DNA from 4 places in the Clostridium sp. Marseille-Q7071 genome. Region 1 is predicted to be linked to each of the others. Evidence: riboswitches for the same ligand, from Rfam matches in the RefSeq annotation. Region 1 holds a riboswitch; each other region holds the start of a gene.

Region 1 (7,910 bases):
TATCCTCCATTTATAGGAGATGTACTTAGAACCTTTCTATCATCTTTAAATTGAATAACTATATTTTTATCATATTTATGTACTTTATCACCTGTAGATAATGTGTATATCATCAATATAAATCACTCCTTGGAATTTCATTTTCGCAATATCTATCTTTCTTAACGCTATAAAAGTTCTCTATAACTTTGGCTATATTGTCACAATGTATTAATCTCTTGCTTTTATCTCCATAAATTTCAATACTTTCAAATTTATCTCTTAGTGTAAAAACTTTTTTCCCTTTATTTAAAGCATAATAAATTAAATCTAGATTTCTTTTATTTATCTCTCCTATTGGATAGCCCGAATCTATTACTATATCTATTTTGTCAATGATGCTTAAAGATTTTGCAAATGAAATGTCATTTATAGCTTTAAAAGGTTTTTCGCTTTGTATGTCAACTCCTATGGTTCTTGCTATTTCATAATCAATATCATTCTCATGTATTATTCCTGTTGATACCCCAATACTATGTTTTGTTAATGCTCTATATATAGGAGCACCATATCCACTTCCTCCAATAACAAATACTTGTGGTTTTAATTTATTCGAAAGTTCTATTGAGCCAAGTAAATTATTAAAGCTTGCATCTTTTATATCATATAATTTTTTAATTATATGTTCATTTACCACATCCTCTGGTACACCATAAGCTAAAACTTTATTATCTTTTACAAGAATTACCTTATCACAACTCTTTATTGCAATATCAATTTCATGTAATGATAAAATAACGGTAATTCCTTTTTCTTTGCTTAATTTCTTAAGAATATCAATGAGCTCTAATCTATGACGTATATCAAGATGAGTGGTAGGTTCATCAAGAATAATAACTTCCGGCTCTTGAACTAAAGCCCTCGCAACAAGTATTTTTTGCTTTTCTCCATCACTTAGTTCATCAAAATATCTTTCTGCTAGTTTTTCTGCATTTACAGTTTTTAAAGCCTCAAAAACCTTTTCAGTATCCGCTTCAGACAAGCGCCCAAAAAAACCAGTATGTGGATATCTTCCCATTGATACAACCTCATAACAAGTCATTAATCCACCCTCAAATTTTTTTGTCAAAACAACGGCTAACTGTTTTGATAAATCTTTTTTACTTATATTTGAAAGTTTTTCTTCTTTTATATATACTTCTCCTTTAACAGGCTCAAGCAAGCCTGATAAAGTTCTTAAAATAGTTGTTTTACCAGCACCATTTGGACCTAAAAAACACACTACCTCTCCTTTTATCCCACTAATATTAATGTTTTCAACTACTGACTTCTTTCCATAACCAGCAAAAAGATTTTCAGTTTTTAAAATGGTCATAGTGATGTCCTCCTTTTTAATATAAGGAATATAACTATGGGAGCTCCAATAATTGATGTTACAGAACTTATCGGAAGCTCTACCGGTGCGAATATTGTTCTTGCTATAAGATCACAAATACAAGTAACAACACCGCCTAATAAAATTGTTCCAGGTATTAAAACTTTATTATCAGATGTTCTAAAAATAAGTCTTGTTATATGTGGAACTGCTAATCCAATGAAAGCCACTGGGCCTGCAAAAGCGGTTACTACTGATGCAAGTATACTTGATATAATAACAATAGTAATTCTAAATGCTTTTATTTTCACTCCCATACTTTTTGCATATTCTTCACCTAATAAAAAAGCATTTAAAGGTTTAACTATAAAAAGTGAAGATAGAATTGTAGGAATTCCCATGGCCATTAATACTTTTATACTTCTCCAAGTAAAGCCAGAAAAACTCCCCATTCTCCACAGTGTAAAGCCCTGAAGACGTTCTTTATCAGCAAAAGCAGTTAAAATACTTGTAACTGAACTACAAAGATATCCAACCATCAATCCTATTACAAGGAGAGTTATTATACTTTTTACTCTACCTGCAAATAGAACCACTACTAGCATAACTAGCAGTGATCCTATAAGTGCTGCAGTAAATAATAAAAATGGAGATATACTCTCAAAACCAAATTTTACTCCACCTAACATTACAAGACCTACGCATAAAGTAGCCCCTGAAGATACTCCAAGCACATATGGTTCAACTATTGGATTTTTAAAAAATATTTGAAGTAAAAGTCCAGATACTGCAAGAGCTGCTCCACTAATCAATGCCGCTAAAGCTCTAGGAAATCTTATATCCCACACAATATCATAAAAGGTACTGTCAGTAGCTGCATGATTAAATAATATATTAAAAACTTCATCTAATTTTATTTTCACAGAACCAAATCCTATACAAAATCCAAAAATTAAAATTAAACTAATTATAAGTAAGGAAAAAATTATATAATACCTAGCTTTTATCTTTTTTAAAAAATCCATAAGTCCTCCCCACATTTCTAATATTAAAAATTTATCTATTCATATTTAATATAATGTTTTATTTCCTTATTATCTTTTTGATTATGGAATATATTAACAAGGTCTATTATTAGCTCATCAACCTTATCTGTTGACTGCCAATAATCTGGGTGAAAGCACCAAACGTTCTTATTTTTTACTGCGTCCAATTTTTCAAGAGTTGGAGCTTGCTCAATTATAGATTTAAGAGTTGGATTCCACTGAGACGTTGAAGAATAGATAAGTATATCTGCGTCTTTTGATTTTGCATAAAATTCCTCAATACTTATTTTGCCATTTCCTACACCTAAATCATCAAATATATATTCACCACCAGCCATTTTAATCATTTCTGCAACATATGAGCCTGATTTTGGAACATACACCTCTCCTTTACTTATAAATCCCCATGCTATCTTAGGTTTATCCATATTAGCAATTTTCTCTGTTTCTTTTTTTACTGTCTCTATAGCCTTATTAAAGTATTTTTCTGCTGCTTCTTCTTTATCATAGAATGCGGCAAGAAATTTCATCCACTCAACTCTACCAAAAGGACTTTCCTCAAGATATTCATTATCCACAGCATAGTTTATTTTTAACTCATCAAGTTTTTCCATCATAGCTTGTTGTCCAGCTGGTCCTGAATATACAAACACTATTTCAGGCTTTAATGAAGAAATCTTTTCATAATCTGGCGCCTTACTATTACCAACAAAAGCTATTTTGCCACTTTCTATATTTTTTTTCACTTCTTCTATTTGCCATTGATCTGCAGCACTTGTAACTCCAGATATACTTGATAATTCATTTATCGGCCTTAATAGACAAGCTTGGGTTGTGGATGCAGTAAGAACATTTTTTATTGGGGTTTTTATTGCTACTTCGTTCTTATACTCTTTTGGGACAGTTTTTCCATCTGGAACTAAAATAAAAGTTCTTTCATCTCCGTCTACTACTTTTTTTAATCCACCTTTAAGGTATTGTACACTAAATGATTTTGTATAAAGTAGTGGCATTTCTGTCCTTATGTTTAAAGTTTTATTCTCTTTATCGTAAGTAACTCTGGCGTCCATTGATTCATTTAAAAAATCAATTGGAACATATATATCCTTATTTATAACTTTAGGCATATCGCTCATTGTTACTTTAATTGAATTAACATAAGCATCCTTACTAGTTGAATCCACCTTTACCGTATCCTTATCCTTTGTTATATTAGCATTATTTCCTTCTATGTCGCATTTACCACCTAAAAATTCAAATGCTTCTTTCAAAGATACGTAAACTTTTTCATTTTCAATTTTAGTACTAACTGTGTTTTTAGTATGATTACTATCAATTATTAATTCAACTTTATCACCCTTCTCTGTATTATTGGAGCATCCAGTAAATACTACGAGTAAAACTGTAACTAGCATAATTAATAAAATGCACTTACTATTTTTTTTCTTAGATTTTAAATTCATAAGTCTTCCCCCTATAATATAAAATTCTTTAAGATATCTTTAAAAAATAACTAGTTAAAAATTCAATAAATAACCATCCCATTTATTGATTACCTCAATGCAAAATTTCATAAAACATACGAAAATAACTAGCCAAAGATATTGTAAATATTTTCCATCATATAAGGGCACCAATTTCATTGTTTATTTATATTAACAATAAAATTAGCGGGTGCAATATAATGTAAAATATTCCAACATAATGACTAGTTACTTTGTTGAAGATATCTTATATATAAATAAAAACTCCTAGAGGAGTTTTTTGCAATTTAATGTAAAACATTTTATTTAAAATGCTTTACTATGAAGAACAAAATATTTTCCCATCGAAAACTATGTCACCCATTAGGCAGGTCTCCTGACTTATAGATTTATTTCATCTTACCTTCCCGAAATACTTTCAGTGGTTATTAAGACTTTTTCCTATTTACAGTAGCGTGGGCTGTAGTGGGCTTTCACCACTTTCCCTATTAATTCTATTAAGAAACCTAATGTTACAATATTAAATTTTAGAACAAAGTAAATTTATAAATATTTAAAACTTTATTTCATATTATTTTTATTAAATAAAAGAAAACTATGACCTTTATTTATTACTTAAAACATATTTTAGTAGTAATTAATTATTTTTGAAGATGGCTAAGATTTGTATAATTTCCTAGTAAATAAATAAAGCCTCCGTAAAACGGAGGCTTATAATACTATTGTAATCACATAAAAAACAACATAACATGTAAAAATTATAAAATATAAAATTTACAACTATTTATCTGTTATATTCTATGGTTTTACTTCCCTCCGAAGTCCATATACTGATTTAGGTAGGTCTCCTGGCTCACGGGTCATTCTCCACCATCCTTCCCAGATTGCTCCAGTGGATTTGGTTTTGTCTCCGTCTACAGTAGCGGGGGCTGCAGTGGATTTTCACCACTTTCCCTATTAAACCTTATTAAGGTACCCAAAACGAAATATTTAATTTTATATTTACTACCTCAGTCATTATAACAGTTTATTCTGTATATTTCAACAATTTCACCATAAAATTATATTAGTACATAAATGATCTCTTGTGATATCTATTTAATTTTCTACATATTTTGATATAAAAGGATATTATAAGTATGCTGTTTTATACTTTTTAACTTATAGTTTTCATAGAAAATTTCATTGCTAAATGTTGAAATTAAATTAGTTATATATAATTTTTTCTTCTTATTAACTTTTTACAAGAAACTTTTTATTATTAAATATAAATCAATATTTAATAATAAAAAAACATATTTATAATAGCATTAATTACATATACCTTAAATATATTGACAAATATGTAATTTTTCTATCACATCTTTTAATATTTTTATTATATTATTATTAGAGATACTAATTAAGCTTTACAGTTGCCATAGATTTGAATTTCATATAAAACTTTCATTTCTTTTGTTAACTGAACTTTATAACCTTAATTTCTTGCCTTTATATATTTGAAATAATTATTTCAAAGTTATATTAAAATAAAAAACTGATATACGAGGTGTTAAATATGTCTGAAAATAATAAATATACTCAAGAAGTTAATACTGAAAAAAAATCTAATAATAACAATAGCAACAATAAACGTCCTGAAAAAAAATGCAGTGACAATTGTGGTAAAATAGTTGTTTATACTGATGTAGTAAATATTAATATTAATTGTTGTAGAAACTCTTAGTAAAAAACACTATTATATAATTAGATTTTTACTTCTAAAATTAATTGTTAATATAATTAATAGTGGTGATTTTAATGAGTAACTCAAATAAATCTCATGATAATGATAAGGATAAAAATAGTAAAAAATATACTTTTTTCTGTAAAGAAAATGATAAAGTAAAAATTTATACTGATGTAGTAAATATTAATATTGGTTGTTGTAAGTAAATTGAAATATGTTTAGATATAAATCTAGAAAACATCTTTTTGATTTACCAAGTCTCTATATTTTTTTAAATATAGAGGCTTTTTTAATTCCTGGAGTTTGATCCATAAATCATAATTTTAGTTATATAAGTTTAGATAAAGTTTTTATATTTTAATATTGTTTTTTTAATATATCTTTATTAATTTATATAATTATCCATTAATAGTTTTTCATTAATGCTATTTTTTCTTTTACTAATATATTAATACATAATCTCCAGTAAATTACTGGTTATAATTAACTATCATTTAATAGGAATTTGAATAGACTACAGTAGAGTTAGTTACTTTTAAAGTGCTAAATTTTAAACTGTTTAAATAACGAGGAGTGAAAATTATATTATGAGTACTGAAAAAATGAAAATTGATGAAACAAAACTAGAAATAGGACAAGCTTCCAAAAAAACCAGGAAAAATTAAGTAATCAAGAAAGAAAAGAAGCTAAGCTAACTGAAAAAAATTAAAATTAGATAAAGAAAATGAAATAATTATGAATGAGATAAAAGATTCTGTGAAAAAACTTACTGATAAAAAACTTGCACTTGAAAAAGAACTTGCAGAAACTGAGGAAAAGCTAGCAGAGCTAAAAAGAAAAGAAGACGCTTTAAATAAAGAAAATTCAAAATTAACTAAAGAAAATGAAGATAAACTAATGAAACAACAAATAAAAGAAGATAAGTTAAATAAGAAAAAACTAAAATTAGATGAAAAAAGCGAAAAGAAATTAATGAAAGAAAGCGAAAAAGAAGATAGATTAAATAAAAAAAGAGAAGAAAAACTGATGAAAGAACAAGAAAAGGAAAATTTACCAGATAAGGATGCTGTAGAAAAAATAATTTAAAATGCATTAATTACTTTTAAAATATATGAAGTTTAAACTAGTGAAACAATTTTAGGAGGGAATATTAATATGGCTAATAAACAAATAAAAAATTCTGAAAATATAATTGATAAAACAAATCTTGAAATAGAAAAAGATCTTATAGAAACTGAAGAAAAACTAAGAAAATTAAAGAGAGAAGAAGATAAGCTAAATGAAAAAAATTTAAAATTGGCTAAAAAGAATGAAGATAAAATAATGAAACAACAAAGAAAAGAAGAAAAGTTAAATGAAAAAAATCTGAAACTAGATGAAAAAAATAAAAAGAAACTAATGAAAAAAAATGAAAAAGAAGCTAAGTTAAATGAAAAAAATAAAAAACAGCTACTAAAAGAACAGGAAGACGAAAAATTATTAAATGAAAAGGATAAAGAACAACCAATTAAAGAACAAAAGCCTGAAAAACTCTTAATCGAAAAAATTAAAGAACAACCAATTAAAGAGCAAAAACCTGAAAAGCTCTCAAGCGAAAAAATTAAAGAACAGCCAATTAAAGAACAAAAGCCTGAAAAGCTCTCAAATGAAAAAACTAAAGAACAACCAATTAAAGAGCAAAAACCTGAAAAACTCTCAAACGAAAAAATTAAAGAACAATCAATGAAATAACAAAAATGAGAAAAATTATTAAATGAAAAAATATTTATAAATAATATAAAACGCGACAGCTAGCTTTAAAATGTATTAAATATTAGGAGGTAATATTAAATGGCTAATAATGAAATAAAAGAAATAAATATTGTTGAAAATAAAAATTCTAAGGATATGGTTAATAATGCAAATCCTGAAATAAATGAAATTCCTATAACCCCTGAAGAAATGCTTAAAATATTAGAAAGAAAAGAAGAAAAATTAAAAGAAAAAATGTTAAAACTAGCTAGAAAAAATGAAGAAAAATTAATGAAACTACAAGGAAAAGAAGAAAATGAAAAAATGTTAAAACTAGCTAAAAAGAATGAAGAAAAATTAGCGAAGCTAAAAAGAAAAGAAGAAGAAGTAAAGGAAATGAAAATGAATCTAGATAAAGCAATTAAAGATGGAAATGGCACTGCAAATCAAATCGCTAATTCAAACCCATATAGAAGTAAAGCATCTAATTACCACTCTCACTATTCTCATAATAATCATCATTACAGTAATCAAGACGATTTAGAATAGACCTTATTGATGATTCT
Region 2 (7,910 bases), 1.9 Mb from region 1:
TAAATATTACAGCATATATCTTATTCATTTCTAAAAATAAAATATAATTAGATAAAATAAACATCCCAATAAGTCTAAATATATTATTTTTATATTTAAAGTCCATATTATTTATAATTCCACTTATTGAAATTAAATAAAGAAGCATGATTAATGATCCTAACATAATTTCATCTCTAACTATTGACATTCCACTTTTTGATATATAAGAAAGTAATCCTACTACAGTTGATATTCCATAAATATGATATGAATACTTTTCTAGCTTTCTATAATCAAAATAATATATGCCTAAAAACACTCCTATTCCAAGTAGAAAACAAACTATACTTTTAACGGTTTGATTTTCATAGCTCTGCATTAAATTGCTAGTTATTAAAAAATTAACTACTATACCAAACAATGATAATACGATTCCTATAATCAAAGTTTTATATTCTATTTTTTTCTCATATACCTTATTAAGCTTAAAACCTATTTCTCCTGAATCTCCCACATCCCTTATAGCTAATTTATAAGCTTCATCTGGACTATATCCATTATCTATATATTCTAATGCTAATTCCTCAATATGATTTCTTATTTCTTCTTTTATTTCTTCATGTACTTCTTTACATTTAATAACACTACAAACCTCTTCTAAATAAGAGCTAATTCCATCCATTACATCAACACCCCCTGGTATAAAAGATTATCAACTGCTCCTTTAAAGGTTTTCCATTCCACTTCTTTTTCTTTTAAAAGTTTAATTCCACTTTTAGTAATCCTATAATATTTTCTTTTTCTTCCCTCATCACTTTCAACCCAATAAGCTTCAACTGCATTTTCCCCCTCTAAACTATGGAGTATAGGATATAAGGTACCTTCTTTAAAAGTAAAAATTCCACTGGACTTTTCTTTAATTTCCTTAATCATCTCATAGCCATACATAGACTTTTCTTTTAAAAGACTCAAAATTAAAATTACTGTACTTCCTTTTAATAGTTCTTTACTTATTTTCATAGTTCCACCTCCAATACATAGATTAACAATGCATAGTAAATCTATGTATACAATAAAATAAATATCCCAGAAGCTCTAATAAGATATACTATTAATACTATAACTTTTTAATCTGTGAATCTATTTAGAATTTTTTAATGATGCAATAAATCTATGAATTTATGACATTATTAAAACTATTTTTAAGATTTTTTCTTGAATATATACTGGATATTAAGCCTAGCATTATCATATTGCTTAACATAGATGATCCACCGTGCCCTATAAAAGGCAATGCAACAATTAAAATTGGAGATAAATTCATTGACATTAGTATATTAAGGACGAATTGTATTCCAAATGCTGTAGTTATACTTATCATTATATTTTTTCCATATCTATTTTTTATTATCTTAGTATTTTTAAATAATATAACTATAAAAGTCAAAATTAATACTATTATAGCTAAAGCTACTATCCACCCCATTGCAGATATTATTGCAGTAAGTACAAGATCTGTACCATGTCCAGCAAATCCCTCTATTTTACTTGTATCAAATTTCCCTATAATATGAGAAGATGATAATATTTTTGAAATCATCATACCATAAGGATCACTTTTGAATTTTAAAAATGCAAATAACCTCGCTCTACGATATTCACGACTTATGATTGGTACTATAATACTTCCTAATGTACCTATCCCCAAAGCGCTAGGTATAAATTTATTATGACTGTTTTGAAAAAGTAAAATAATAAATGCAACAGTAAAAATAAGATTATTGACTATATTCATTATATAAAACAATGAAAAGTTTCCTAGAATAAAAATTCCTATAGCAATGAGTATTTGCTTTTTTTCTTTAAAATTAATGCCTTTAATAATTCCACTAATAGAAATTAAAAATCCTACCAAAATAAATACTTCAAAATTTACAATTCGAAAATTTATAACTCTAAAGCTAGGTCTTCCCCACATTGATTCCCCTAATGTTACTTGAATAAAAGATAAGATTACAGAAACTATAAATATATAATAAGAATATTTCTCTAATTTTCTATAGTCAAAATAATATATACCTATAAATGCTCCTATTCCTATGATAAAATATATTACTTGATTTACTGGAGAAGGATTATAAAAACTTAATTTATTATTTAAAATAAATTCAAAACCAAGACCGAATAAGCTTAACAATATAGCAATAATCAAAGTTTTATATTCTATTTTTTTCTCATACACCTTATTAAGCTTAAAACCTATTTCTCCTGAATCTCCCATATCTCTTATAGCTAATTTGTAGGCTTCTTCTTTTTCATATCCATTGTCTATATATTCTAAGGACAGTTCTTCAATATGACCTTTCATTTCTTCTTTTATTTCATCATGCACTTCTTTACATTTAATAACACTACAAATTTCTTCTAAGTAAGAGTTAACTCCATCCATTACATCAACACCCCCTGGTATAAAAGATTATCAACTGCTCCTTTAAAGGTTTTCCATTCCACTTCTTTTTCTTTTAAAAGTTTAATTCCACCTTTAGTAATCTTATAATATTTTCTTTTTCTTCCCTCATCACTTTCAACCCAATAAGCCTCAACTGCATTTTCCCCCTCTAAACTATGGAGTATAGGATATAAGGTACCTTCTTTAAAAGTAAAAATTCCACTGGACTTTTCTTCAATTTCCTTAATCATCTCATAACCATACATAGGTTTTTCTTTTAAAAGACTTAAAATTAAAATTACCGTGCTCCCTTTTAATAGTTCTTTACTAATTTTCATAATTCCACCTCCAATACATAGATTTACTATGCATAGTAAATCTATGTATATGGTAAACCATATATTTCATGTGGTCAAGTGAAATATCACCTTCTTAAAATAAAGATTTTATAATTTCATATAATCGAAAGAAAAATTTCACCTAAAAAAAGAAGAAAATCAATACTTGATTTCTTCTTAAAGCTTCCATAACTTCTTACATTAAAAAACTAGCAATTTTATTACTAGTTTTTAATTTTAAAATTGCTTTTTATATATTAATTTTTAGTATATAAAAAATAGTACCTAGTTTGCTTAATTATTTCTGCTTTCTGATGATTTTAATGTTATAACCACAATTTCTGGTCTATTAAATATGCGTTGAGGAAATAAACTATTACCTAACCCTCTATTTACTATCATATAAGAATCCTTTTCTTTATAAAGTCCTTTAGTATATTTAGGGAAAATTCCTTGCATTGGAGCAAATAATCCACCTACTAGCGGGAGTCTAATTTGTCCTCCATGTGCATGACCAGTTAAAGCTAAATCTATATTTAAACTACTATATATATTAAATTTTTCTGGCCTATGACTTAAAAGCAGTTTAAAATTCTTATCTTCTTTTATTAAAGGCATAAGATAATTTTCTACAATATTGGCTTCAGTATCTTGTCCATAACCACTTAACGGATCTTCTATTCCTATAATTTCTATACTTTGATTATTTATCTTTATTAACTCCTTATGATTTCTTAAAACCTTTATTCCTAAAGCTTCTAATTTATTTTGTAGATAATCTACATTACCGTATCTCCATTCGTGGTTCCCAGTTACATAATAAACTGGTGAAATCTTAACTAATTCTTTCATTAATTCTAAGCTAGGTATCTCATCATATTTTCTACTATCTATTAGATCACCTGTAAATGCTATAATATCTGGCTTCTCTTTTTTAATTTTATTTATAATATATTTTTGATTTTCACCAAAGCTCTTACAATGCAAATCAGATAAATGTATTATTTTAATTTTGTTATTATTTTCCATTTTGCTATGTTCAATTTCTATATAACTTTTAACAATCGAATTATTTTCTAGGTATAAGAAAATTAATATAAGTAAAGCAACTACTACTGTCTTCTTTAAAGTTTTCATAATTATTTTCTCCTTAAAATTCTTTTATCAAGATTTATTCAACAATATATGAAAATTTCCTCTAAAATTACTCTATAAATAAACTACCTTAAAATTTAATGTATATCTCTATGGCATTTTAATTCACAATGCACAATGCACAATGCACAATTAAGGTGGAAATTATTTTTGATTAAAATAATTTCTTTAATGGATCTTTTAATTAGCAATGCAATTGCTAGTGTTTTATTGTAGATGTGAACGGTGTTCGTCAGTTCTTTTTAATACGTCTTATAGTTTAACATTTATTCAATAATATATGGCGAACACTGTTCGCCGCTACAGTTAATCAATTCTAAATTTCTCAGTTGCCACTGAGAAATATCTGAAATCGTGAATTGTGAACTGTGAATTTTGAATTTAGTAGTTTTAGTTGCCATACCAATAAGTGTTAATTATTCTCAGAGACAGATTAAACTTAGGAGTAGTACATCTTATATTATATATAGATATGCTGCTTGAAAAAAATATTTTTACTCAATCTTTAAAGAAATTGGCTTAATCTCAAATTAAAAACTTTATTAAAAAGTTATCTATAGCTTTATATACATCAATAATTTAAAGATAAAATTAAATAGCTAGATTTTTTTAAAAATAAATTCTTTAAAATTTAATGTATTTGTGATATACTAAACTCAACGAAATATGTTAAGTTTATGGTACTATTATTAGTATAATAGGGAAAGTGGTGAAAATCCACTACAGCCCCCGCTACTGTAACGAAGACGAATCTTGACCACTGAGCTTGTGCTTGGGAAGGTGAGAGGAGATTGATGCGTGAGTCAGGAGACCTGCCATAAACAACTTGCTGTGCCTTCGGTGGGAAGGAAAGTGGCGTTGATACTTAAATAACCTATTAGGATTTAGTATGCAAACTCACTTATTGTGAGTTTTTTTATTTGCGTAATATTTGTGTAAATATACTAGGTAAAGGTACATAAGCTAGGAGATGATTAATGGATGATTCAACTAATAGGGCTAAATAGAGAAGTTGATATAGAAACACGAAGTTGCTTTAGCATTGCTAGCAATGTATTAGAAGAAAGCTTATTAAAATTAAGAGGAATTTGTGATGAAGTAGTTATACTTTCTACTTGTAATAGAACAGAAGTTTATTTTACCTCTGAAAATGTAGATGAAAACATTATAAATAATATTTTTACAATATTAAATTGGGATATAGATAATAAAAAATATATATTCCACTCAACAGGTGAAGCTGCTATAAAACACTTAATGGAGTTATGTTGTGGCTTTCATTCTAAAATTTTAGGTGAAGATCAAATATTAGGTCAGATTAAAGATGCTTATTTTGCTGCTGTTAAAGCAAATAGTTTAAAAGGTATTTTAGAAAGACTTTTTACTAATGCCATAGCTTGCGGCAAGGAATTTAAAACTGCTACAACCCTATATAAAATTCCTGTTTCTGCATCTTCAATTGCTGTGAAAGAAGCTATAAAAAGAAATAAAAGAAATTATATGATTATAGGCTTTGGTGTAATGGGAAAGCTTTGCTATAAAACTTTAATAGGAAATGATAATAATTTCGATAACATATACATTGTAGGAAGAAATGTAGAAAAGATTAAAAAAGATGAATTATTAACCTGTAATGATAAAGTAAAAATAATTTCTATGGAATGTAGGAAGCAATATTATGATTTAGTTGATACAATAATAAGCTGTACTTCATCACCTAATACTATTATAACTAAAGATGAAATTCCAAGTGATAAAGAACTATTAATATTTGATTTGGCAGTTCCTAAGGATGTTGAAAAAAATGTAGAGCTACTTAAAAACGTCACAGTATATGATATAGATAAAGTTCATATAATTGATGAGGAAAATAAAAAATTAAGAAGAGTTATAATGGATAATCATCGATATATAGTTGAAAAGTATATAGAAGAATATAATGAATGGAGAACTCTTAGGGGCTTATCTCCTCATATCATTAATATGATAAATAAAGGTAATTCCATTTATAAAAACAGGTTTAAAACCTATACTCAAAAAAAATACACAAAAGATAATGATAAATTAGTTGAAACTTTAATTAAAAGTACTAGTAATGCTTATGTAAATAGAGCCATTGAAGTTTTAAAAGAGGAAACCTTAAAAGGTAATGGAGATGAAACATTAAAATTAATACAAAAAATCTTTTGTGATATAAATTAAATAAGGAGGAAGAAAATGAATTCAGAAAGAAGTTTTAAAATTTTTGAAGAATCAAAAAAATACATACCAGGTGGAGTTAATAGTCCTGTTAGAGCTTTAAAAGATATGGGTATAACGCCTCCTGTGATAAAAAAAGGTGATGGTGCATACATATTCGATGAAGATGGAAACAAGTATATTGATTTTATTGGTGCTTGGGGCCCTATGATATTAGGTCACAATGACAATAATGTTATTAATGCAATAAAACAAACTTGTGAAGAATCTATAGCCTTTGGTGCACCAACAGACTTAGAATTACAACTTGCAAAACATTTATGTGAAACTTTAGATAATATAGATTTAATAAGAATGGTTAACTCTGGTACAGAGGCTACTATGAGTGCAGTAAAACTAGCAAGAGGATACACTAATAAGAATAAAATTATAAAATTTGCTGGATGTTATCATGGACATTTTGATGGATTTTTAGTAAGTGCTGGTTCTGGAGTAATGACAGAAGGTATTCCTGGTAGTGCTGGTGTACCTCAAGAAAGTATAAAAAATACATTAATAGCTTCTTACAATGATATTGACAGCATAAAAAGTATCTTTGAAAAATATGGTGATGATATAGCTGGTGTTATTATAGAACCTATCGCTGGTAATATGGGTGTAATAAAAGCTACTAAAGAATTTATGAAAGAATTGGAGTCACTATGTAAAAAATATGGTGCTTTATTAATATTTGATGAAGTAATGTGTGGTTTTAGGGTTGCTTATAAAGGAGCTCAAAGTCTTTATGATGTAACTCCTGATATAGTTACCTACGCTAAAATAATGGGTGGTGGGCTTCCTTGTGGCGCCTATGGTGGCAAAAGGCAAATAATGGAAAATCTTTCACCTATGGGACCTGTTTATCAAGCAGGAACTATGTCTGGAAATCCTATAGTTATGGCTGCCGGACTTGCAACTGTACAAAAGCTACATTCTCATCCAGAATACTATGAACATCTTGAAAAATTAGGTAAAAAACTTCAGGATGGAATGGTTAAAATAGCTAGTGAAAAAAATATTCCTATAACTATAAATAGATGTGGAGCTATGATGACTATATTCTTTACAGATTTAAAAGAAGTAAAGAACTATGAAGATGCTAAAACTTGTAATACAAAATTATTTTCAAAATTTTATATGCATATGCTCAAAAATGGTATCTATATTGCCCCATCTCAATTTGAGGCATTATTCTTATCAGTAGCTCATACTGAAGAAAACATAGACAAATTCTTAGATGTTTTCAAAAGCTTTGATTCCAATCAATAGTCTGATCAACTATTGATTTATATAGATTTTTAAAGGCCTTTAATCTATTTTATTACAATTTGTAGCAGTGCTTTAAAACTTATTAAATTTATAATTATATACTAAAGTAATTATATTTATCTTTTACTAAGATTAAATTCTAACTAATATCTTTAAAGCATTGCTATTATAAAAGATGGAGGGTTTAATATGAAAAAAAGAAATATTTTATTGCTAGGTTTAATACTTTCAATAGTTATGCCTTATAGCGCTTTTGCAATGCATATTGCAGAAGGATTCCTAAGTCCATTTTGGTGTATAGTTTACTTTATTTTATCCGCACCATTCTTCTTCTTAGGGGTTAGAGCAATTAATAAAAAAACATATAATAATAAGGATTTAAAAATGCTTTTAGCACTTACCGCTGCCTTTTGCTTTGTTTTATCTGCATTAAAACTACCTTCTGTATCTGGAAGTAGTTCACATGCTACTGGTACTGC
Region 3 (7,910 bases), 2.6 Mb from region 1:
AGATGATTTAATATCATTTGTAGCATATGCAACTGGAGTTACTGAAAACATTAATGTAAAAGTTAATACAATAGATATAATCTTTTTCACAACTTATCCCCCCTAATAAATGTCAGGCTCTCTAATTAATTAGTTGGCCTTATCAAATTTTGTCCTGTTTTTCAGTTACTTTGTTAAAAGTTTTTATTTTAATTTAAAATTTTAAAGAATTTCTTATCATCTCCCCTCTGGTAAAATAATGAATGCATTCAAGATTTAATTATATCATAAAAATATAACCTAATATTCAAATATAGGGATAAATTCATAAAAATTACCTGTAAAACTTGTAGAAAAAAAGAAAATATTGCCTCTATATGTCTATACTAGTTATATTTTTTGACATATTAATCTCTACTTTAAATCTTCGTATAATATAATAAAGGCTTTAAAATTAATTTTTATATCTCTAATTTTTACTATACAGTGTTACTATTTTTTTCTAGTATAATAGAATTTTCAAGGAGCTATATGATTTTAGAAAAAAATGCTAGAACTTGTATATTTTTCATCTAGTTATCAAGATAGTTGGGTGAAAATGGATAAATAATTCACCTATTTAAATTAAAGGAATAAAATGTTACTGAGATAATTTTATTAATGGAGGAATTCCTGTGGGATATTATATTAGAGTAGAATCAGAGGTAAGAATTTATGTAGAGGATATTAACCCAATGGGGGAGAAAATAATCCTCTTTATACATGGTTGGCCTGCAAATCATAACTTGTTTGAATATCAGTTTAATAAACTTCCAGAGATGGGATATAGATGCATTGGAATTGATATTAGAGGATTTGGTAATTCAGATAAACCATGGGAAGGCTATGACTACAATCGATTAGCTGACGATGTTCATTGTGTAATTGAAACACTTGAGTTACAAGATATTATACTTGCTGGTCATTCTGTAGGAGGAGCAATTGCTATTAGATATATGGCTCGTCATAAGGGGCATGGGGTATCTAAACTTGCTTTGTTTGCTGCGGCAGCTCCAAGCTTTACTAGACGTCCAAATTTCCCTTATGGATTACCAAAGGAAGATGTAACTAAACTAATTGAGGAAACATATAATGACCGTCCTAAAATGTTACGGGAATTTGGAGATATGTTTTTCTTTAAGTATATAACTGGACCTTTCTCAGATTGGTTTTTCCAATTAGGATTGCAGGCGGCAGGATGGTCTACAGCTAAACTTGCAATTTCCCTTAGAGATGAGAGCTTGTTTTCTGATCTCGGAAAAATACATGTTCCTACTTTAATTCTTCATGGTGTTCATGACAAAGTTTGTATGTTTTCATTGGCTATTGTACAAAAGGAAGAAATCAAAAATTCTAAGCTTGTGCCATTTGAAAACAGTGGTCATGGATTATTCTGGGAAGAACATGAAAAATTTAATAAGGAATTGATAAAATTTATTGAGAGATAAATCTTTTATCATGCAGAGAATAAGAAAACACGAGGTCTAATTTAAGGACCCCGTGTTTTGTTTAATATACATGCTTATAGGTTTATACGAATGAAGAAGTAATATAAATTTTTAAAATAGAAAAGTATTATGGAATTATATTGTAGAAAATCAATTTACTTTTTGGCAATGTGGATTAGAATACTATAATAGATAAATTGACAAATAAAATTTACATGCTTATAATAGGTGTGTAAATATTTAATATTGTAAATTTCAGGTGCCTCATTAGGCTTAATATGGAAACAGGTGAAAATCCTGTACGGTCCCGCCGCTGTATTGGGGAGATTTTATAAGATATGCCACTTCTTATTAGAGGGAAGGTTTATAAGATTGAAGAACCAGAGTCAGAATACATACCTGTAATGGACACTAATAACTCTACGGTTGATAGATAAGGTGTATTAAGGTTTTTTGGCATACAACCATAATATATGTTTATATCAACTTCTCATTTGTTAATGGGAGGTTTTTTATTTTTTAAAATAGCATAAAAAAAATTTTAATTTATTGTAGGAGTTTTAGCGTAGCAATTCAAACTTTATTCATTTTGAATCCAGAGATTATTAAGGATTTATATGAAGTATATGTTGAACTATTATCAAAACCAAATACTGAAAAAATTAAAATTAGTTATATACTATCATAATATGTAGAAAATTGTTGAACTTTTTCAAAAATTGTGGTAATCTAAAATAGATTTTGTAAAAAAATTATAAATATGGATATTTTTTGAGGTGGTAAATATTACAAAAATATTTACATAATAGAGAATTAGGTGAAAATCCTAAACGGTCCCGCCGCTGTGAAGTGGAGTAATAATTATTAAGATCACTGTACTATTATTGTATGGGAAGATAAATTATTACAATGAAGCTAAGTCAGAAGACCTGCCTTGTTATATATCTTTACTTTGCGTGAGACAGAGGAGGGAGTGTTATTTTTATTATTAAATAGAAAGTCCTGTACTTCACATTATAAAGTACAGGATTTTCTTATTTTATATTAATATTTATTCAAATAGGGGACAAAGGGAGAATTAAAATGAAAAAAAAGAGACTTATAATATTTTTAACTTTTATTATGATTATTAGTTGTTTTGTGGGATGTGATTCAGCTAAAGAAACTAATACACAATCTAAATCCGAAATTACTTTTACAGATATAGCAGGAAGAGAAGTTACCATTAAAAAACCAGTAAAAAGAATTGTTGTAAATAACAGAAGTCTGTTTGATTCTCTTTTTGCTGTTGGCGGAGAGGAAATGGCAGACATGATTATTGCAACATCAGGTGGTAATAGAGGAATTGAAGGATTTAATAAGACTTATGGAGCAAAATTTCCTAAGTTAAAAGATTTACCTCAAATATCTAATAACGGTGGGTATGACGCTGAAAAAATTATTTCGCTAAAACCTGATATAGTAATATTAATTAATCAAAAGTCTGATCAAAATTTGGAATCATTAGATAAAGTTATAGAAGTTGGAATACCTGTAGTTTGTTTAAGTTATAATATTGAGCCATTAGAAGATAGAGTAAAGAATATTGAAATTATTGGTAAAGTTTTAGGCAAAGAAGAACGAGCAAAAGAAATATGTGATTTTATTAGTGAGAAATATGAACTAGTTAATAAGCGTTTGGAAAATATAACTACTCCTGCACCAACTGTTCATCAACTAACATTTCATGGTGATACTCCAAAATCTTTTTGGAGTTGGGCAATAATTGCTAAGCATGCTGGAGGGCATGATATCGCAGATGATATACCAAGTGGTAAACTGGAAAATGGCGGAACTATTGATCCGGAGTATTTGTTAAAGCGAGATCCTGACGTTATAACAATGGGTGGTGATGCTTTAGGATTAGGTGGAAATGAAGAAGAAGCTCAGACTTATCTTCAGGAAATGGTGGCAAAACAACCTGGATGGGAGAATTTATCAGCAGTTAAAAATAAAAAAGTATATGCTATATCTTATTCAACAGCATTAAACCTAGAAACTTTCTATGCAAATATGCAACTTGCTAAGTGGTATTATCCTAAAGAATTTGAAGATATTGATCCAGATGCAACATTAAAAGAGTTTTATGATAAATATATGGTTTTTGATTATGATGGGGTTTGGTCAACGCAACTTAAATAAAGTTAGGATATGGAGGAAGGCATGATTGCACAAAATAAAGAAGCAATATATATTTATAAAAGCTTAGCAAAGAAAAAAAGCTAATATTAATTTTTTTAATTATTGCTATCATAGTTGGATTTTTTGCTAATATCTTAATTGGATCATCAGGTCTCAGCGTTTCTGAGGTATTTAGAACTATATTAGGAAAAGCACCAGACGATATGACGAAAACTATTATATGGGGAATAAGATTACCTATGGCATTGATGGGGATTGTAGTAGGAGCTGCTCTTGCTGTAGGTGGATGTGAGATGCAAACCATATTAAGGAATCCAATGGCAAGTCCATACACTTTAGGAATATCTTCCGCTGCATCTTTTGGTGCAGCAACTGGTATGATTTTAGGAGTTAGATTTATACCTTCGTTTACAAATCTTGCTATTCCTATAAATGCGTTTTTCTGCACTATGATTGTAGCAACTATAATGTACTTATTTACCAAAAAAAGCATGTTGGGAAGAGTACGATAGTACTCTTTGGAATAGCTTTAAGTTTTATGTTTAATGCTTTAACAGCAGTATTACAATATATTGCAACGGAACAGGAATTACAAGGGTTTATGTTTTGGTCTTTTGGAGATTTAACAAAAGCGACTTGGGAAAAGTTGTTCATTACAATAATTGTATTATTTTTATGTTTAATTATATTTACAAAAAATGCATGGAAATTAACAGCTTTAAGTTTAAGTGATAGCAAAGCAATAAGTTTAGGGGTGGACGTTCAGAAAATGAGAAGAATGTCAATAGTATTAATTTCAATGCTTTCAGCTACAGCAATATGTTTTGTAGGCACAATTGGCTTTATAGGATTAGTGGCACCACATTTGGCGCGAATGTTAGTTGGAGAGGAACAAAGATTTTTACTACCTATATCTGCATTAATAGGAGGACTAATTTTGTCCATAGCCTCTACTGTAAGTAAAATCATTATTCCAGGTGTGATTATTCCTATAGGAATTGTTACATCTTTTATAGGAATTCCTTTTTTTCTAGTTTTAATTTTTAAAGGTGGGAGGAATTATATGTGATTGAAATAAAGGATTTAAGCTTTGGATATAGGGAAAATAAGGTTCTAAATAATATTTCTTTGCAGATAAAGTCAGAATTAAATGCAATTGTAGGACCAAATGCAGCAGGAAAATCAACTTTAATGAAATGTATATTTGGACTACTGAAGCCTAAAGGGGAAGTTTATTATAAAAAAAGTTATTATCGGACTATACTCAAAGTGATATAGCTAATTTCATGGTATATCTCCCACAAGAGGAAGAAGGTACACCACAGCTGACAGTGCTTGAAACTGTCCTTTTAGGTAGATTACAAAACTTATCATGGAAAGTGGATGATAAAGATTTAAATATTGTAATGCATATACTTGAAGCTCTATGTATAGATAACTTATCTTCTCGTTATTTAACAGAACTAAGCGGATACCAAAAACAAATGGTGTATATTGCACAAGTTTTAGCTAAAGAACCTGAAATATTATTAATGGATGAACCTACTAATAATCTTGATATGCAAAAGCAATTAGAATTTTGTGAATTACTAAGGCTCATCATGAAAAAAAGAAATTAATGATTTTAGTTGTATTCCATGATTTAAATCTTGCTGCACAATACGCTGATAATATTATTGTAATGGATGGAAAAGGAGGTCTATATAGTTCAGGTGCGCCAAAAGATGTTATTAATGAAAAAATGCTAAAAGATGTGTATGGTATTGAAGGAAGTATTCATATTGACAATTATGGTACTCCTATAATATCTGCAAGAAAATCTATAAGAAAAGTAGAATTTTTAATCTAATAGAAAGTTTGGATTTAAGGGACGGTTCATGATTATATTGCTTTATGTGAGAATAATAATGAAACGTCCTCTTAATAAAATAAAAAAACACCATGCCTAACAGAAGAGACTTGGTGCTTTGATTAATATATAAATATAGGAACATTTTTAATTTGTAAAGATAGTTTTTTGCAAAAAAATATCTAATTAAATTTTTCATCTATTAATTTTAAAAATTTCTTTTCAGTTAAAATTTCATTTGTAACAAAATTACCATTTATAAAAATGCTATATGTTGTCCAAACTGTAGGTGCATTTTGAGCTTTCTCGAGAGTATTAATTTTAATCAGATTAAAAGGAATAGCTTTTTTATCTGCGATATCTTTTAGTACTGAAGTATATTTTTCAGTATATGGACATTGATTTGTATAATATAAGGTTACGCCTTCTTTATCAGCTATTTTGCCATCTTTGGCACAATCCTTGAATGTGGGTAATTTACTGTTGTTATTAAAATTTAAGCATAACAATTCAAAATAAGGATGTGCTGTATCACAAGTCTCAAAGCCTTTATACTTCAAATACCTGGGGTCAGAAAGAAAAGGCATTTTTTCCTTTGATGTAACAATGATAATTCCGTCTTTATTTTGTCTTTTTGTATCAGCAATACATTCTTGCAATAACAGGTTTGATATGCCTTGTCCTTTATATTGTCCTGAGACCCAAAGACAATTGATAAACATATAATTTTCGGCGTTTACAGGACTCCAAGCCTTTTCAGCAGGGATATATTCAATAAAAACCTTGCCTCTAACATCAGCTTTTTTAAAAATTAATCCGTCTCTGAAGCGTTCTTTCATCCATGCTTTTTTTGACGACACACAATTTTCACCTTTTTTATCTGAAATAACGCAGCAAATATGTTCCTTATCTATATTACTTTCATTTACTGATATAATATTCATATTACTTCCACCTTTTTAAAGTTGGGAAGAGCTCTTTCATTGAAGTTCGAGCTTCATTCTCGTTTGCATAGGGATTGCCAGAAGAAACGTGAGGTATACATGATTCAATCATTTCTTCCATTGTTTCCTCAGTGATAAATGCACCTTCTTTATAGCAGTAAAGGCAATAATCCTCATTTTTACTTCCATCTGCATTTGTTCCGAAATCTTCACTCTTTATAAGAGGCATTGCACAGCTTTGACAAAAAATCATATTTTCCATATTAAAATCTCCTCTCAAAATTATTCTTTTATGAATTGATTATAACAATTTTAATATGACAGCAGTACGTCACATTTGGTAATCATTTGTATATTTCCATTATATTTTGAGCTCTTTTTTTAATAATGTCCTTAATAAAATCTGGTTCTAAAACCTCAACAAAATTTCCAAAAGAGAGAATATAACCAATAACCCATTCATCAAAAGGATAATCAATGGTAACAATAAATGTATTATCATCACCATATTCAATTTGGTCTTCTTCAAAATCATCATATACCCTGTAGGCTATTTCAGAAGCAAATTTTAATTTTAATGATACCATTCGATTTTGCTTTGAATTATGAGATTCGATTTGCAAATCATTTGGGATTTCTCTAGTGAAAGTTTCATTACATAATTGAATGTTTTTCATTCGTGATATGCGAAAGGTGCGAAAATCTTGTTTATTTCTGCAATAACCCTGAACATACCAAGAATGTCCTTTAAAAACAAGACGAAGTGGCTCAATATTACGATTTGTTTTTTCACCATAAGAACTTACATATTCAAAAGAAATCACTGTTTTTGTTAATATTGCTTCTTTTAAATATGTAAATTTTGTTTTTTCCTTTGGATGGCTTCCCCAATAAGCAAAATCAACTTCTATCCAATTTGTATTTGAAACATTTTTGAACAAGGCGCTTATTTTATTAAGAACGCTATCAACATCAGGAAATTTTAAAGCATTGATACTTTGTAGAGCAAAAATAATATCTTTCTGCTCTTTATCTGATAATAAGGATTTATCAATGGTATAATTTTTTAATAAGCCAATTCCACCACCATTCCCTTTTAAAGAATATATTGGAATTCCTGCTAAACTTAAAGTATCGATATCTCGATAGATTGTTCGTGTGGATACATGGAATCGTTCAGCCAATTCTTTTGCTGTTATATGTTCTCTATTTAGAAGTATCAAGACAATTTCTAATAACCTATCAATTTGCATATTCATCACCCAAAATCAGTATAGCATACAGATATGAAATTACATGTCATATTTGAAAAAGAAGTTAAATATAATATAATGGCGTTTACTGTCTTAAGAAAGCATGTTACGCTTTAATACTTTATTGTAGTTAGATATAACATCATTGATTCTTACTAGTATGTAGTAGACTAATTCTAGTCAGTTTTTTTTAATAATATCAATTTTCTTGCAAACG
Region 4 (7,910 bases), 2.6 Mb from region 1:
AAGAGCTTTAGAGCTTGCAAAACTGGGGATTGGATATACATCTCCAAACCCAATGGTAGGATGCATCATCGTAAAGAATGGACGTATCATAGGTGAAGGATGGCATATGAAATATGCTGATCTCCATGCAGAGAGAAATGCATTTTTAAGCTGCATAGAAGACACGAAAGGGGCAGAATTGTATGTGACTTTGGAACCATGCTGTCACTATGGGAAGACACCACCCTGTACAGAAGCCATTGTGGAATATGGGATAAAGAGGGTTATTGTAGGTTGTACTGATCCTAATCCTCTAGTTGGTGGAAAAGGAATTGAATTTTTAAGAGAACATGGCATTGAAGTAACAATTGGAGTATTAGAAAAGGAATGTAGGAAACTAAATGAAGTATTCTTTCATTACATTTCCACGAAAGAACCTTTTGTCATATTAAAATATGCAATGACCCTAGATGGAAAGATTGCATCTAGTACAGGGAATTCCAAATGGATAACAGGAGAAGATACTAGAGAACATGTGCATTATCTCCGAAAAAGATACACAGGAATTATGGTAGGAATAGGAACAGTACTAGCAGATGATCCAATGTTAGACTGCAGAATAGACCATGGAGTAAATCCTATTCGAATCATATGTGATTCCAACTTAAGAATTCCACTAGAGAGCAAAATTGTAAAATCATCTCATGAAATTGAGACGATCATTGCTTTTTGCAAAGGAGATAGAGAGAAGAAGTATAAGCTTAGCAAGGCAGGGGTAACTCTTATGGAATTTCGTGATAATGAAAGAATTGATTTAAAGAAGCTCATGGAAAAGCTTGGCGAAAAAGGCATTGATAGCATTCTGCTTGAAGGGGGAGGAACCTTAAACGAGGCAGCTCTAGAGGCAGGAATTATAAAAAAGGCGTATGTTTACATAGCACCTAAGATAATTGGAGGAAAAGAAGCACTTACGCCTGTTGAAGGTAAAGGACGGGAACAGATGAGTGATGCCTTTCAACTAGAAGATACCACAATAATAAAGTTTGAGAATGATTTCTGCATAGAAGGATATTTGAGGAGTTGAAATTATGTTTACTGGAATTATTGAGGAGATAGGAACTATAAAGTCAGTTAGAAATGGAAGCAAATCATCTATTTTAACTGTTGAATGTAAGGATGTTCTGGATGAAACAAAAATTGGAGATAGCATTGCAGTTAATGGAGTATGTCTTACCGTAACTGATATGGCAAAGGATGGATTTACTGCAGATGTCATGTCTGAAACAATGAACAGAAGCACTCTTGGGAATATTGGAAGCGGTTCAAAAGTAAATCTAGAAAGAGCTATGCTTGCCAATGGAAGATTTGGAGGACATATGGTATCTGGACATATTGATGGGATAGGATGCATATCGCACATAAGAAAAGATGACAATGCTGTTTGGTACACCATTACCACAGATAAAAAACAGCTTTGCTATATTGTGGAAAAGGGATCTATTGCAATAGATGGAATCAGTCTGACCATTGCCTGTGTAGATGAAGAGGGATTTAAAGTATCAATTATACCTCATACGCAAAAAGAAACTATTTTATCTTATAAGAAAATTGGTGATAAGGTAAATTTGGAATGTGATATGGTAGGAAAATATGTTGAAAAGCTTTTAAAATCAAAGGAATCAGAAGAAAATAGTAAGATTACGGAACAGTTTTTAATCGAACATGGTTTTTAGGAGGATGATATTATGAAAAAAATAAACACAATAGAAGAAGCAATAGAAGATATCAGAAGTGGAAAAATCGTTCTAATTATCGATGACCCTGACAGAGAGAATGAAGGAGATTTAGTATGTGCAGCAGAATTTGCAACACAGGAAAATGTAAATTTTATGGCATGTTATGGAAAAGGATTAATATGTATGCCTATGAGTGCCAAGTTAACTAAGAAGCTTGGATTAGAGCAGATGGTAAACAATAATACAGATAATCATTCTACAGCTTTTACTGTTTCTATCGACCATGTAGATACCACTACAGGGATTTCTGCTTATGAAAGATCCATTACTGCTATAAAAGCGGTAGAAGATGATGCTAAGCCGGAAGATTTTAGACGTCCTGGTCATATGTTTCCTTTAGAGTCAAAAGATGGCGGCGTAATTGAAAGAAGGGGACACACGGAAGCAACTGTTGATTTGGTAAAGCTTGCAGGACTTAAAGAATGTGGATTATGCTGCGAAATTATGAGAGAAGATGGAATGATGATGCGTACCACAGAACTCTTGGAATTTGCAAAAGTACATAAATTAACGGTGATAACTATTGCAGATTTAGTATCTTATCGATTAAAAGAAGAAAGTGTTATAAAGAAGAGTGCAAAAGCAAAGCTACCTACCAAGTACGGCGAATTTACTATTTATGGTTATGAAAACACATTAAATGGAGAGGAGCATGTAGCTTTAGTAATGGGAGATGTGGCTGATGGAGAACCTGTTTTATGTCGTCTCCATTCTGAATGTTTAACTGGTGATATATTAGGCTCCCGTCGCTGTGACTGCGGTGAACAACTTGATACTGCTATGAAAGCTATTGCAAAAGAAGGAAGAGGAATTATTCTGTATATGCGTCAAGAGGGAAGAGGAATAGGACTTATCAATAAGTTAAAGGCCTATGAACTTCAAGAACATGGGTGTGATACGGTAGAGGCTAATATTAAGCTTGGTTTTCCAGAAGATTTAAGAGACTATGGAATTAGTGCTCAAATATTATATGATTTAGGAGCAACAGAACTTTTACTTTTAACAAATAATCCTAAAAAGATAACAGGACTAGCTGATTACGGTATTACTATAAAAAAGCGTGTTCCTATTCAAATTAATCCTAACAAAGATGATAGATTTTACCTTATGACTAAACAAATAAAGATGGAACATATGACAACTTATTAGTGTGATATGACGAAAGTATTCATGGTTAAGGGAAGAAAATTATAAAGAATAATTGGAGGAAAAGAAATGAGAAAATTGGAAGGAAATGTAGTAGCAAGCAATATAAAAGTAGGAGTTGTAGCAGCAAGATTCAATGAATTTATTGTATCAAAATTAATATCGGGAGCTCAGGATGCATTAATACGTCATGGAGTTAATGATGATGATATTACCCTTGCATGGGTTCCAGGAGCTTTTGAAATTCCATTAGTGGCACAAAAGATGGCGTCATCTGGAAAATATGATGCAGTTATTTGTCTTGGAGCAGTTATTAAAGGTTCTACTACCCATTATGACTATGTGTGTGCAGAGGTATCAAAAGGAATTGCTTCTATAGGGTTAGCAACAGGAATCCCTACGATTTTTGGAGTGCTTACAACAGATAACATTGAACAAGCTATTGAAAGAGCGGGTACAAAGGCTGGAAATAAAGGATATGATGCTGCTTGTACAGCAATTGAAATGGTTAATTTGATTAAAAATATTTAGTTTAAGTAGTGTTAATCAACCTATTTGATTAGGTTTTCATAAGGAAGAGGATTTCAGAGTATATTTTATAATACATTTTGAGTGTGTGATAAAGTTAGAGAAAAAATAGTTATATATAAAGTATATCCAAGAATTTTAATTATTTATTGAAGTGTGGAAATTAGGTTCATGAGCAATATCAATTATTGAATTTACTAGCAGATTTAATAAATTAACTAAAATTTTAAAAGACTTTACTTATCATAATTTTGCGTTATAGCATTGAAGTGAAAAATGTAATTAAATAGACAAAAAACCATACAATTTGGACTCTTAAGAATCTAAATTGTATGGTCTTTATCATGGAATATTAAAAAGTATTTGCTAAATGTAACCATAATGTGCTAAAATGATTTTGGAAAATTGAATATATTGAAAATAGGTTTGATAGATATTTTAATATCTATTAATTAAAAGGGAAGTGGGTTTGAATCCCACGCGGTCCCGCCACTGTAATAGATGAGTTCCTGCAATTGCGCCACTGGGAAACTGGGAAGGCTGCAGGAATGTTGATGCTTAAGCCAGAAGACCTGCCTGTTTTAGTATACTAATAACTCTACGAGCGATGGGGGGGTATAAATGTTTGAAAAATATTTTTTTGGATAAATAGCCCTTTAACTGTTGTTAAAGGGCTATTATTTATGAAAAAATAATTTATTTTATAGGAGGTGAAAGGTTTTCTTAGAGAAAAAGGTTTGTATAATGCAAATAATGTGCGTTATCAATTAATAATATACATTTTAAAATGCACATAAAATTATATAAGAATGATAAAAATTTGAGAAATAGTTTTAATCACATTACAATTATCGGAAAATTTCAAATTACCGAACTAATTTAGGAGGAATACTTATGAAAAAAGTATTTAGTATTATATTAACTTTATTAATGATTATAAGTTTAGGGGGCTGCTCACAAGGAGATGGGAAAAGTGAGTCTGCAGAAAGTAAGGTTATTGAGGTAGAAGATATTAACGGAGATAAAATTGTTTTAGAAAAACCAGCAGAAAAAATATTTTTAGGGTTTTATATAGAAAATTATCTTGCTGTATCTGGAGATTTTAAGTTAGATAGAATCGTTGCCATATCAAAAGGAGAAACAAAAGATTTAATGAATGCAATGTGGACTAAATATGCAGAAGCAATTCCAAATTTAGAAGGCTGTATAGATACAGGTTCAATTTATTTAGATAGTTTCAGTATGGAAAAGCTAATTGATGCCAAACCAGATTTAGTAATTCTTGCACCTTATCAAGCAAAAAAATTAGGAGATGGTATTAACACAATTAAAAATCTTGGAATACCTATAGCAGTAGTTGATTACAATTCATTTACTTTAGAAAAACATATAAAGAGCACAGAAATACTTGGTAAGCTTCTTGGAACAGAAGAAAGAGCAAAAGAACTTATAGAAAACTATAAAAAACAGACAGAAGATGTTGAAAATAAGTTAAAAGAAATACCAGAAAGTGAATTTAAATCTGTTTATTTTGAGCTTGCAAGCCAAGGACCAGAAACCTATGGAAATTCTTATGGAGATTCTCTATGGGGAAATATACTTAAAACTGCAAAATGCAACAACATAGCACAGGGAAAAATTACAGACTATGGACCATTAAATCCTGAGTATGTTATTTCTAGCAATCCACAGCTTATAATTTTTTCTGGACAAACCAATTCTAAAGATCAAGGTAAACAAAGATTTGAAATGGGATTTGATGTTAAAAAAGAAAGAGCTTTAGAAACAATGAATATGTATTTGAAAAGACCAGGTTGGGAGAATTTAAATGCAGTGAAGGATAAAGAAATATATGGTGTTGACCACAGTGGACTTAGAACACTTTATGACTACGTATATCTTCAATATATTGCGAAAGTTATTCACCCAGAAAAGTTTACAGATGTAGATCCATTAGCAAACCTAAATGAGTTCTATGCAAAGTATTTACCTGTAAAACCAGAGGGTACTTTTATGATAAAGGAGGAATAGATAATGACAAATAAAAAAGAAGCACTAGAAGATTTAAATAATGGAGAGCATATATACAAAAATATCAATCAAAAAAGACTTCTTTTATTTGTTATTGTAATTTCATTATTAGCTGTATTTTGTATCATAGATTTAGCTGTTGGACCATCTGGTATGTCCTTATCTGATGTAATAAGTACATTGTTACAAGGACCAAAGAACAAAAGTGTACATTCAGCTGTGATGTGGTCTATAAGACTGCCAATGACCCTCACATGTGTATTTGTTGGAGCTTCATTAGGTCTTGCAGGGTCTCATATGCAGACAATACTTAATAATCCTTTAGCAAGTCCATATACTCTTGGCATTTCTTCAGCAGCAGGGTTTGGAGCTTCACTTGCTATTTTAACAGGGTTTACTATTGGAAATATAGGTTGGCTTTCTATACCGCTGATGGCATTTTTATTTTCATTTATATCTAGTATGTGTATTTACTTTATAGGAAAAAATAAAGGGATGAAATCTATAACAATGATATTAACAGGGATTGTTATTCACTTTTTATTTCAGGCACTGCAATCCTTAGTTCAATATATGTCTGCACCAGAAGTATCTCAACAAATTGTATTTTGGATGTTTGGAAGTTTACTAAAATCTACTTGGGTTGGTGTTTTTGTTACAATGTCAATTTTTATTATATGCCTTTTATTAACCACAACAGTAGTGTGGAAAATAACCGCATTATCTGCTGGTGAAGAAAGAGCAAGAAGCCTTGGAATAGATGTAGACAAGCTAAAACTAAAAGTATTTACAATCGCAACCTTACTAACAACTGGGGCAGTTTCTTTTATAGGACCTATTGGATTTATAGGATTGATTTCTCCTCACTTTGCTAGATTATCAGTTGGAGAAGATCAAAGATATTTATCTCCTGTTTCTGCCATGTTTGGCGCTCTTATTATGGTTGTTGCTTCTATAATATCTAAAATAATAAAGCCAGGTGCCTTAATACCAATAGGAATTGTTACATCTATCGTTGGTGTACCATTCTTATTATTTTTATTACTATCGAAAGGAGCAGAATAATGAGTTTTATTACAGCAGAAAAAGTTTCAGTTAAGTTTAAAAATAAAGAAGTACTAAAAGATATTACCGCTACCTTTCACGAGGGAGAAATAACTTCTATTATCGGCCCAAATGGTACAGGAAAGACTACATTTATAAAGGCTATGTCAAAAATGATCAATTATGAAGGAACCATACATATGGACAGAAATCCAAAGGAAAAAATTCCTATAGAGAAAATGGCCTATGTTCCACAGATGAGTAATAGTAACTCTAATTTAACTGTATTTGAAATGGTATTGCTTGGACATATGAAGGATCTAAGATGGAAGATTTCTAAAGATAAGCTAGAAGAAACAAATAAAATATTAAAGAAAATAAATTTAAGTCATCTAAGCTATAATAAGTTTTCTAGTTTAAGTGGTGGAGAAAAACAACTTGTGATTATGGCACAAGCTTTAGTTTCAAAGCCAAAGATATTACTATTAGATGAACCAACCAGTGCGTTAGATATAAGGCATCAATTACAGGTTTTAGATCTAGCAAGAGAATACACCACAGAAAACAATGCTATTACTATTATAGTAATCCATGATTTAGCGTTATCTACAAGATACAGTGATAAGTTTATACTACTTAGCGAAGGATATGTGGCTAAAGAAGGAAAGCCGGAAGAAGTGTTAGATCCATTACTATTAAAAGAGGTATATAAAGTAGAAGTAGAGGTTTGTTGTACAAAGAAAGGTTATCTTAGTGTGACACCAATTAATTGCAGTTAGTATTGATATAACATTATTTTATTAATGTTTGAATATTAAAAGTATAAAGAGGTTGAGAGGTTAATGTATATGGAAAAACATAAATTTTTATTAGATTTAAAATTAATAAACGTGGATATTAATGAAATTATGAGTTTATGTAAGGAACATAGTGAATGTTTTATAGTTTTGAAAGATAAGCTTGATTACGTATGCGATTTTATATTAGATAGTTCTAACAATTTAAAATGGAGCAAATATGTATCAAAAGAAGACTATGATACTTTAGTGAAAGAAGTGAGAGAGGCTAATTCAAAGGCTTTAGGATGGGTTGAAAAATGTCAAGCTCGCAGCATATTAAATAATAACTTAGATTCATTTAAGTATTCTGATGAACTAAGGTTTGCAGTAGAAAATGAAATATTAGAATTTGATATAAATAATAAATCAAAAATTTTATTTATAGGTTCTGGGGCTATGCCTATAACAGCATTCACTATAAATGATGAAGTTAATTCTGAAGTAGTTTGTTTAGATGTGGATAATGAAGCACTTGAGCTATCAGAGAAGTTATCTGATAAGTATGGCATTAAAAATATATCATTTTCATCAGAAGATATAAGTAATT

The links. A riboswitch is a leader RNA that binds a small molecule or an ion and turns the genes downstream of it on or off. The one in region 1 is predicted to bind cobalamin.
Region 2: another riboswitch for cobalamin. It lies ahead of hemA (glutamyl-tRNA reductase); the one in region 1 lies ahead of ACWPW7_RS06530 (ABC transporter substrate-binding protein).
Region 3: another riboswitch for cobalamin. It lies ahead of ACWPW7_RS18840 (ABC transporter substrate-binding protein); the one in region 1 lies ahead of ACWPW7_RS06530 (ABC transporter substrate-binding protein).
Region 4: another riboswitch for cobalamin. It lies ahead of ACWPW7_RS19105 (ABC transporter substrate-binding protein); the one in region 1 lies ahead of ACWPW7_RS06530 (ABC transporter substrate-binding protein).

Annotation. Positions count from the first base shown of each region.
Region 1 is NZ_CBCOPR010000001.1:1,382,639-1,390,548, reverse strand. Features, by position in the region: gene ACWPW7_RS06545 (adenosylcobinamide amidohydrolase) at 1-113, opposite strand, end outside; gene ACWPW7_RS06540 (ABC transporter ATP-binding protein) at 113-1,354, opposite strand; gene ACWPW7_RS06535 (FecCD family ABC transporter permease) at 1,351-2,379, opposite strand; gene ACWPW7_RS06530 (ABC transporter substrate-binding protein) at 2,415-3,863, opposite strand; cobalamin riboswitch at 4,234-4,409, opposite strand; cobalamin riboswitch at 4,706-4,879, opposite strand; gene ACWPW7_RS06525 (hypothetical protein) at 5,443-5,610, shown strand; gene ACWPW7_RS06520 (hypothetical protein) at 5,685-5,819, shown strand; gene ACWPW7_RS06515 (hypothetical protein) at 6,349-6,699, shown strand; gene ACWPW7_RS06510 (hypothetical protein) at 6,769-7,344, shown strand; gene ACWPW7_RS06505 (hypothetical protein) at 7,444-7,893, shown strand.
Region 2 is NZ_CBCOPR010000001.1:3,279,745-3,287,654, forward strand. Features, by position in the region: gene ACWPW7_RS15550 (FtsW/RodA/SpoVE family cell cycle protein) at 1-664, opposite strand, end outside; gene ACWPW7_RS15555 (PadR family transcriptional regulator) at 664-1,002, opposite strand; gene ACWPW7_RS15560 (FtsW/RodA/SpoVE family cell cycle protein) at 1,154-2,431, opposite strand; gene ACWPW7_RS15565 (PadR family transcriptional regulator) at 2,431-2,769, opposite strand; gene ACWPW7_RS15570 (metallophosphoesterase) at 3,064-3,906, opposite strand; cobalamin riboswitch at 4,586-4,758, shown strand; gene hemA (glutamyl-tRNA reductase) at 4,906-6,126, shown strand; gene hemL (glutamate-1-semialdehyde 2,1-aminomutase) at 6,142-7,431, shown strand; gene ACWPW7_RS15585 (energy-coupling factor ABC transporter permease) at 7,621-7,910, shown strand, end outside.
Region 3 is NZ_CBCOPR010000001.1:3,952,297-3,960,206, reverse strand. Features, by position in the region: gene ACWPW7_RS18850 (Xaa-Pro dipeptidyl-peptidase) at 1-90, opposite strand, end outside; gene ACWPW7_RS18845 (alpha/beta fold hydrolase) at 654-1,466, shown strand; cobalamin riboswitch at 1,707-1,883, shown strand; cobalamin riboswitch at 2,224-2,417, shown strand; gene ACWPW7_RS18840 (ABC transporter substrate-binding protein) at 2,550-3,647, shown strand; partial or broken gene ACWPW7_RS18835 (FecCD family ABC transporter permease) at 3,731-4,716, shown strand; gene ACWPW7_RS18830 (ATP-binding cassette domain-containing protein) at 4,713-4,925, shown strand; gene ACWPW7_RS18825 (ATP-binding cassette domain-containing protein) at 4,934-5,266, shown strand; gene ACWPW7_RS18820 (hypothetical protein) at 5,266-5,496, shown strand; gene ACWPW7_RS18815 (YoaP domain-containing protein) at 5,679-6,440, opposite strand; gene ACWPW7_RS18810 (zinc ribbon domain-containing protein) at 6,442-6,702, opposite strand; gene ACWPW7_RS18805 (helix-turn-helix transcriptional regulator) at 6,785-7,693, opposite strand.
Region 4 is NZ_CBCOPR010000001.1:4,016,869-4,024,778, reverse strand. Features, by position in the region: gene ribD (bifunctional diaminohydroxyphosphoribosylaminopyrimidine deaminase/5-amino-6-(5-phosphoribosylamino)uracil reductase RibD) at 1-1,063, shown strand, start outside; gene ribE (riboflavin synthase) at 1,068-1,712, shown strand; gene ACWPW7_RS19115 (bifunctional 3,4-dihydroxy-2-butanone-4-phosphate synthase/GTP cyclohydrolase II) at 1,725-2,924, shown strand; gene ribH (6,7-dimethyl-8-ribityllumazine synthase) at 2,991-3,452, shown strand; cobalamin riboswitch at 3,855-4,043, shown strand; gene ACWPW7_RS19105 (ABC transporter substrate-binding protein) at 4,344-5,480, shown strand; gene ACWPW7_RS19100 (FecCD family ABC transporter permease) at 5,484-6,545, shown strand; gene ACWPW7_RS19095 (ABC transporter ATP-binding protein) at 6,545-7,303, shown strand; gene ACWPW7_RS19090 (nicotianamine synthase family protein) at 7,373-7,910, shown strand, end outside.